DNA from 2 places in the Pseudomonas sp. Eth.TT006 genome. Region 1 is predicted to be linked to the other one. Evidence: predicted binding sites of a transcription regulator. Region 1 holds the regulator's gene; the other holds the start of a gene.
What was found. Region 1 encodes FliA, which starts transcription of late flagellar genes. Its sites were predicted from a motif close to CTAAAGTTTNNNNNNNNNNNGCCGNTAA; they were not measured.

Region 1 (4,061 bases):
GGTCAGCATGGACAGCTTCCGCATCGGCGCGCAGGAACAACTCAAGACCCTGGGCCGCATTCTCAATGTCCCGGTGACTCACGTTGACCCGGGCCAGTCGCTGGTTCAGGCGCTGGACCCACTGCTGCGCAAACGCGTGGTGCTGATTGACACCGCCGGCCTGCAGGCCAGCGATCCGGCCCTGCGCATGCAGCTGGAAAGTCTGGCCGGGCGTGGCATCCGTTCAAAAAATTATCTGGTGCTGGCAACCACCAGCCAGAAACAGGTTCTAACCGCCGCTTATCACAGTTACAAGCGTTGCGGGCTCGCCGGGTGCATCCTGACTAAACTGGATGAAACGGCCAGTCTCGGCGAAGTGTTGAGCCTGGCAATCAGTCATGAATTGCCGGTCGCGTACCTGACCGATGGCCCACGGATTCCGGATGATCTGCATCTGCCGCGCCGTCATCAACTGGTCAGCCGCGCCGTCAGCGTGCAAATGCAGGAAGAACCCAGCGAAGAAGCCATGGCTGACATGTTCGCTGATATCTACCACAGCCCGACCAAGCAGGTTGGCTGAGGTAATGAACAGTTTTTGTACCTACATCGATGGCCTGCCACGCATTGTTCCGGTTGTGAACGCGCAGCCAGTAATGTGGCCTCCGTCTATGCAAGACAAGGTAAAGAAATAACATGGGCAGCATGCATCCCGTACAGGTGATCGCGGTGACCGGCGGCAAAGGTGGCGTCGGCAAGACTAACGTGTCAGTGAACTTGTCTCTGGCGCTGGCAGAGCTTGGCCGTCGGGTCATGCTGCTGGACGCCGACCTGGGACTGGCGAACGTTGACGTTCTGCTGGGGCTCACGCCAAAACGCACGCTGGCTGACGTGATCGAAGGTCGCTGCGAGCTGCGCGACGTGCTGTTGCAGGGGCCCGGCGGGATCCGCATCGTACCGGCCGCTTCCGGCACCCAGAGCATGGTTCACCTGAGCCCGGCACAACATGCCGGTCTGATTCAGGCCTTCAGCGACATCGGCGACAACCTCGACGTGCTGGTGATCGACACCGCTGCGGGCATTGGTGACTCGGTCGTCAGTTTCGTCCGTGCCGCGCAGGAAGTGTTGCTGGTGGTCTGCGACGAGCCGACGTCGATCACCGACGCCTACGCGCTGATCAAACTGCTTAACCGCGATTACGGCATGAACCGCTTCCGCGTCCTCGCCAACATGGCGCAGAGTCCGCAGGAAGGGCGCAACCTGTTCGCCAAGTTGACCAAGGTCACGGATCGCTTCCTCGACGTCGCCTTACAATATGTGGGTGCCGTGCCGTACGACGAAAGCGTGCGCAAGGCCGTGCAGAAGCAGCGCGCCGTCTACGAAGCCTTTCCGCGTTCCAAGTGCGCGCTGGCGTTCAAGGCGATCGCGCAGAAGGTCGATACCTGGCCGCTGCCTGCCAACCCGCGCGGTCACCTCGAGTTTTTCGTCGAACGCCTCGTGCAGCAAACGGCAGGGCCAGTGTTATGACTGCGAGCGGTATGAACTACTACAAGAAATCGGCACGTGACGCGCAGTACGAGTTGATCGAGCGTTACGCGCCACTGGTCAAACGCATTGCCTATCACTTGCTGGCGCGCTTGCCGGCGAGTGTGCAGGTCGAAGATCTGATTCAGGCGGGGATGATCGGCCTGCTCGAAGTCTCGACCAAATACGACGCCAGCAAAGGCGCCAGTTTCGAAACGTACGCGGGCATTCGCATCCGCGGCGCGATGCTCGACGAAGTACGCAAAGGCGACTGGGCACCACGCTCGGTTCACCGCAACACCCGGATGGTCAGCGATGCAATTCGCTCAATTGAAGCGAAAACCGGCCGTGACGCTAAAGATCACGAGGTTGCGGCCGAACTCCAATTGAGTCTCGACGATTACTACGGGATTTTGAATGACACCTTGGGCAGTCGCCTGTTCAGTTTCGACGACCTGTTGCAGGACGGCGAACATGAAGGGCTGCACGAGGATGGCGCCAGTGCTCATATGGAGCCGTCGCGCGATCTGGAAGATGAACGCTTCCAGGCGGCGCTGGCGGACGCGATTGCCAATTTGCCGGAGCGTGAGCGACTGGTGTTGGCGCTGTACTACGACGAAGAGCTGAACCTCAAGGAAATCGGTGAAGTCCTTGGCGTCAGTGAATCGCGGGTCAGCCAGTTACACAGCCAGTGCGCGGCCCGTTTGCGGGGGCGTTTGGGGGAGTGGCGAGCGCGCTGAAGGCAGTGTGGGGACACTGCGAACGAGGCTGGTGCGGTGGTGAACGGCACCGGTCTTGCTCTGTTGTGCTCCAGACAGTCTTTGAGTGTTACGCCGGATTGATTGAAATGGCGCGTCCAGGTGCTGGGCGCGTTTAAGACTGCTTGGAGGTCGAATTGAACAAAGACATGAAAATCCTCATCGTTGATGACTTCTCAACGATGCGGCGGATCATCAAGAACCTGTTGCGTGATCTCGGGTTCACCAACACTGTCGAGGCTGACGATGGCATCACTGCCATTCCGGTGCTCAACAGCGGCAGCATCGACTTTCTGGTAACGGACTGGAACATGCCCGGCATGACCGGTATCGACCTGCTGCGCCACGTGCGTGCCGATGAAAAGCTCAAGCACCTGCCGGTGCTGATGGTGACCGCTGAAGCCAAGCGCGAGCAGATCATCGAAGCGGCCCAGGCCGGTGTAAACGGCTATGTGGTCAAACCTTTCACGGCTCAGGCGTTGAAAGAAAAAATCGAGAAGATTTTCGAACGCATCGGCTGATGAACGCGCGGGGGAGCTATGGAGCATAACGAATCTTCACTGGGCGATTTCGAATCGACCCTGAAAAAACACGCGGTCGAACTGGTCGAGAGCCTTGAAAAAGGCAGGTTCGGCGACGCGGTGCAATTGATCCATGAGCTCAACCAGACCCGTGACCGCGGCCTGTACCAGGAAGTGGGCAAGCTCACACGTGAACTGCACAGTGCGATCGTCAACTTCCAGATCGACCCGCACATGCCGCAGGCCGAGGAAGTGTCGCAAATCACCGACGCCACCGAGCGCCTGGGCTACGTGGTCAAACTGACCGAAGCCGCGGCCAACCGCACCATGGATCTGGTGGAAAGCGCGACCCCTGTGGTCAATGGCCTGGCTGACGAAGCCCAGACCTTGAGCGCCGATTGGGGCCGCTTCATGCGCCGTGAGGTCGGGGCGGAAGAGTTCCGTGAACTGGCGCGCCGGGTCGACGGTTTTCTGACACGCAGCAGCACGGACAACCGTGCGGTGTCGAGCAATCTCAATGACATCCTGCTGGCCCAGGATTACCAGGACCTCACCGGTCAGGTGATCAAGCGCGTGACCCAACTGGTCACCGAAGTCGAAAGCAATTTGCTCAAACTCGTGCTCATGGCCAGTCAGGTCGACCGCTTTGCCGGCATCGAACATGACCGCGAAGCGATGCTTGCAGAAAAAGATCCACAAAAACATCTCTCGCAGGGTGAAGGTCCGCAGATTCATGCCGATAAACGAGAAGACGTTGTGTCCGGTCAGGACGATGTGGACGATTTGTTATCCAGCCTCGGGTTCTAGTGTTTTGGAATTTTAGGTTTTTTGGGTTTTTAGACCTGTAGGAGCACCCCATTAATGAGCTTCGGCGCCGATGAAGAGATCCTTCAGGATTTCCTGGTTGAGGCCGGCGAGATTCTTGAGCAACTGTCCGAACAACTGGTCGAGCTGGAAAGCCGCCCGGATGACGCAGATCTGCTCAACGCAATTTTTCGCGGTTTCCACACTGTAAAAGGGGGCGCCGGCTTCCTTCAGCTCAATGAGCTGGTGGAGTGCTGTCACATCGCCGAAAACGTGTTCGACATCCTGCGCAAGGGTGAGCGTCGCGTAGATGCAGAACTGATGGACGTGGTGCTTGAAGCACTGGACGCGGTGAACAGCATGTTCAGCGAAGTCCGTGAACGTGCACCGATCACCGCCGCGACCCCGGAACTGCTGGCCGCCCTGGCGCGTCTGGCCGAGCCGCAATCGGCCGACGAAGCTCCGGCATCGCCGGTGG
Region 2 (4,061 bases), on a different contig from region 1:
AAGCCTCCACCAGCACGATCACCTGCCCGCCATCCGCCGCCCACATGCGGGCTTCGGCGAGGGTCAGGGGCACATGGTGGTCGGTGCAGCATTTGCCGCAACCGACGCAGGAAAACGTCGTATTCATCGAGCGATCATTCTTCAATCCGGGGGCGAAACGGCGACTTAAAACCGCCGTGCAGAACCGGATCGAAGCAAGTTATGCGCCATTCACTGCGCCTTGGCGCCTGGGCGGATCGAGTCCCATTCGGTGACGAACGCGGTTTTCGATTTTTTGTTGTACAGGCACAGCTCGCTGCCTTGTTGGCCTTTCATGTGTTTTTGCGGGTATTGGCCTTGCAGCAACACGGCGGTGTAGCCGACGCGGTCATCGAATTGCGCGGGTGTGCCGACGGGTTTGGCGTCCTTCAGGCCGCTGGCCTTGATGCAACTGGCGAGCACGGTCTTGTCGTAGGCTGCCCAGGCGTCGGGGCTGGAGGCTTGGGCCTGGGAGGCAAGGGCGGTGAAGCAGAGGAGGCTGAGGGTAAGGGCTTTCATGATTGGCGTCCTTGATTGTGGGGGCCAAGGTTGGAGTCTGCCCAGAGAGGGAAGTTGCCGGTGCCGGCCTCTTCGCGAGCAAGCCCGCTCCCACAATTTGAAATGCATTCCAAAATGTGGGAGCGGGCTTGCTCGCGAAAGCGGTAGTTCAGTCCGGCACCAATTCCCGGCGGACTACATACATCCCGGCACTTTCATACAGACGCTGCGCCCGCAGGTTGTCTTCCAGCACCTTCAGATCAATAAAGCCTTCGCGCCGTTGCTGAAACACCTTGAACGCATTCAACAGCAACGCCCGGCCCAGGCCACGGCCCTGCATGCGCGGATGCACCACCAGATTCTTGATATACGCACTGGTCCAGCACTGCGCCACGCCAACCACGCCTTCGGCATCGCAGGCGATAAAGCACAATTCGGGATTGTATTCGGGGTCGCTCTCAAAGCGTCGTTGCCACTCATCAAGCGCGGGCACCCGACCGCCACCTTCGCGGTAGCCGAGTTGCATCAACTGATGCACGGCCAACGCCAGTTCCGGTCGGTAGGTGCTCAGCTCGACACCTTCCGGCCAGCGGATCGGCGGCACGTCCTGGCGCAGGTCGCGGCGCATCAGCCAGCAATAGGTCTCGGCCAAGACTCAGTGACCGTTGGCCGCGACGTGTTTGGCCGCTTCGATCAGGCGCTGGGTCAACTCCGGCGAGGAGAATTTGGTCAGCACGCCGTTCGCGCCGGCCAGTCGGGCTTTTTCGGCGTTCATCGCGCTGTCGAGCGAGGTGTGCAGCAGCACGTAGAGGTGGGCGAAGTCCGGGGTTTCGCGCAGGGTGCGGGTGAGCGCGTAGCCATCCATCTCGGACATTTCGATGTCGGAGACGATCAAGTTGATCTGCTGCGCGGTGCCTTGCAGGTCGAGCAGGCAGTCGATGGCTTCCTTGGCGCTGCGGGCGGTATGGCACTGCAGACCGAGATTGCGCAGGGTGTGCACCGATTGCTGCAGAGCCACCTGACTGTCATCGACCACCAGAATCCGCGCATTGCCGAGGACTTCGGCGTCCTCCATGGTCAGGTCGGTCGGGGCCATTTCGATCTGCGCCGGGGCGATGCTGTGGATGACTTTTTCGATGTCCAGCACCTGCACCAGCGTGCCATCGACCGAGGTCACGCCAGTGATGTAGGCGCGCGAGCCGCCGGAACCAAACGGCGGCGGCTTGATGTCGGTGGTCAGGCAATGGACGATCTTGCTCACGGCCTGCACGTGCAGACCCTGTTTCGAACGGCTGACATCGGTGACGATCAGGCAGCCGCCGTTCGGGTCTTCCAGCGGGCGTTCGCCGATGGCGCGGCTGAGGTCGATGACCGATAGCGAGGCGCCGCGCAGAGTGGCGATGCCTTTGACGTGCGGGTGCGACTCCGGCAGTTTGGTCAGCGGCGGGCAGGGGATGATTTCACTGACTTTCAGCAGGTTGATCGCCATCAGCTTGCCGCTGCGCAAGGTAAACAGCAGAAGCGAAAGTGAGTCTGCGCGGGCTTTGGTGGAAGACATATAAACCTTCTGTGGAAAAAGGTGATGGGCGAGGGTGGATATCGCCAGAAACCATTGATGCCGGGTTATCGGCGTTAAAGGGGTGGGCTTTAGGTCAGTTGTCGGGCTAGGTACAGATCAAAAGCCAAAGCCAAAGCCCCTCACCCCAGCCCTCTCCCGGAGGGAGAGGGGGCCGACCGAGCTGTCTGGTGTGCTACATCGACCTGAATGACCGAGTCGATTATGGATTCAGTAAGATCTTTCAGGTCGGCGTATTTCCGAAGCATCCCCGGATCGGTCCCCTCTCCCTCTGGGAGAGGGCTAGGGTGAGGGTGCGCTTTTAGCTCTTCATGCCCAAACGCTTGGCCATCCGCCCCAGATTCGCCCGATCCAGCCCCAGCTCCCGCGCCGCGCTCGCCCAGTTATCCTGATTCCGCTCCAGCGCCGCGCTGATCAACTGTCGCTGATAGGCCTCGGTGGCGCTGCGCAGATCGCCGGTCGGTAACGGCGCGGCATTCACCTGCGCAACCGCCTCAACCGAGTTATCCACAACCTCACGCGGCAAATCCAGATCCGCCGCGCTCAAGCTGAGAATCTTCGGCCGCACCTTGCAGTTGCCCAGCGCCTTCAAGGCACTGCGCCCGATCAAGTGTTCCAGCTCGCGCACGTTGCCCGGCCAAGTGTAGGCGAGCAACGCCTCCTGGGCGTCGCTGCTCAGGCGCAGGCTGTTGAGGCCCATGCGCGAGCGGTTCTGTTCGAGAAAGAAGCCGCTGAGCAGCAACACATCGCGGCCGCGATCGCGCAGCGCCGGGACGCGCAACGGGTACACGCTCAAGCGGTGATAGAAGTCGGCGCGGTAGCGGCCGCTGCGCACTTCTTCGGCCAGATCGCGGTTGGTGGCGGCGATCAGGCGCACATCGACCTGATGCTCCTTGTCCGAACCGAGCCGCTGCAACTGGCCGCTCTGCAGCACGCGCAGCAACTTGGCCTGCACGGTCAGCGACAGTTCGCCGACTTCATCGAGAAACAGCGTGCCGCCATTGGCCAGTTCGAACTTGCCGCGACGGTCGCTGGTGGCACCGGTAAAGGCGCCGCGTACGTGGCCGAACAGTTCACTCTCGACCAGGGTGTCGGGCAGCGCGGCGCAGTTGAGGCTGATGATCGGTTTGCCGGCGCGCGGGGAGGCGGCGTGGATCGCCTGCGCCACCAGCTCCTTGCCGACCCCGGTTTCACCGGTGATCAGCACGGTCAGGTCGCTGCCGCCGACCAGATTGATTTCTTCCACCAGGCGTTTGTGCGCCTTGCTCTGGCCGATCATCTCGCGCTGCTGCTGACCACTGGCCTGGCGGTAGACCTCGGCGCGCTGGTGCTCGTCCTCGGCGCGCAGCGCCAGGCGTTCGATGCGTTCGGCAGCGTTGACCGTGGCCGATGCGAGGCTGGCGAAGGCTTGCAGGGCATCGAGTTCGATCGGTTCGAAACGCTGCGGGTCGAGGGCGTCGAGGGTGATCAGGCCCCAGAGTTGTTCATCGACAAACAGCGGGCAGCCGAGACAGTCGTGCACTTCGAGATGATCGTCAAGGCCGTCGACCAGACCGTCGTAGGGGTCAGGCAAGTCGCTGTCGGCGGCGAACCGTGTCGGCCCGGCGCCCGCCAGCAGGATCTCGAAACGTGGATGTTCGTTGACCTTGAAGCGCCGGCCGAGGGTGTCGGTGCTCAGGCCGTCCACCGCCAGCGGCACCAGCCATTCGCCGTCAAGGCGCAGCAACGCGGCAGCGTCGCACGGCAGCAGGGCGCGCATGGCTTCAAGCAGGCGCCGGTAGCGCTCGCCTTCTGGCAGTTCGCGGGACAGGTCGGAAACCAGTGGCAGTAATGTGGTGAGCAGGGATTTGGCGATCATGGGCGTGTAGTCAAACAGACTCGATGTGGTCAATACGACTATAAAGCGATGCGTGTCGAAATGACCATTAAAAATATAAGCTATTGATTTATATGAATAATAAACTTGGCA

Region 2: ACXR0M_RS11900 (chemotaxis protein CheW) is a predicted target of FliA. The motif match lies at 2,140-2,167, and genes of this name have one in related genera.

What each region holds. Positions count from the first base shown of each region.
Region 1 is NZ_JBTJEN010000015.1:101,665-105,725, reverse strand. It holds gene flhF (flagellar biosynthesis protein FlhF) at 1-559, shown strand, start outside; gene fleN (flagellar synthesis regulator FleN) at 673-1,503, shown strand; gene fliA (RNA polymerase sigma factor FliA) at 1,500-2,240, shown strand; gene ACXR0M_RS22015 (chemotaxis response regulator CheY) at 2,408-2,779, shown strand; gene ACXR0M_RS22010 (protein phosphatase CheZ) at 2,798-3,586, shown strand; gene ACXR0M_RS22005 (chemotaxis protein CheA) at 3,641-4,061, shown strand, end outside.
Region 2 is NZ_JBTJEN010000006.1:132,603-136,663, forward strand. It holds gene ACXR0M_RS11885 (YkgJ family cysteine cluster protein) at 1-127, opposite strand, end outside; gene ACXR0M_RS11890 (hypothetical protein) at 211-537, opposite strand; gene ACXR0M_RS11895 (GNAT family N-acetyltransferase) at 686-1,144, opposite strand; gene ACXR0M_RS11900 (chemotaxis protein CheW) at 1,172-2,074, opposite strand; gene norR (nitric oxide reductase transcriptional regulator NorR) at 2,394-3,950, opposite strand.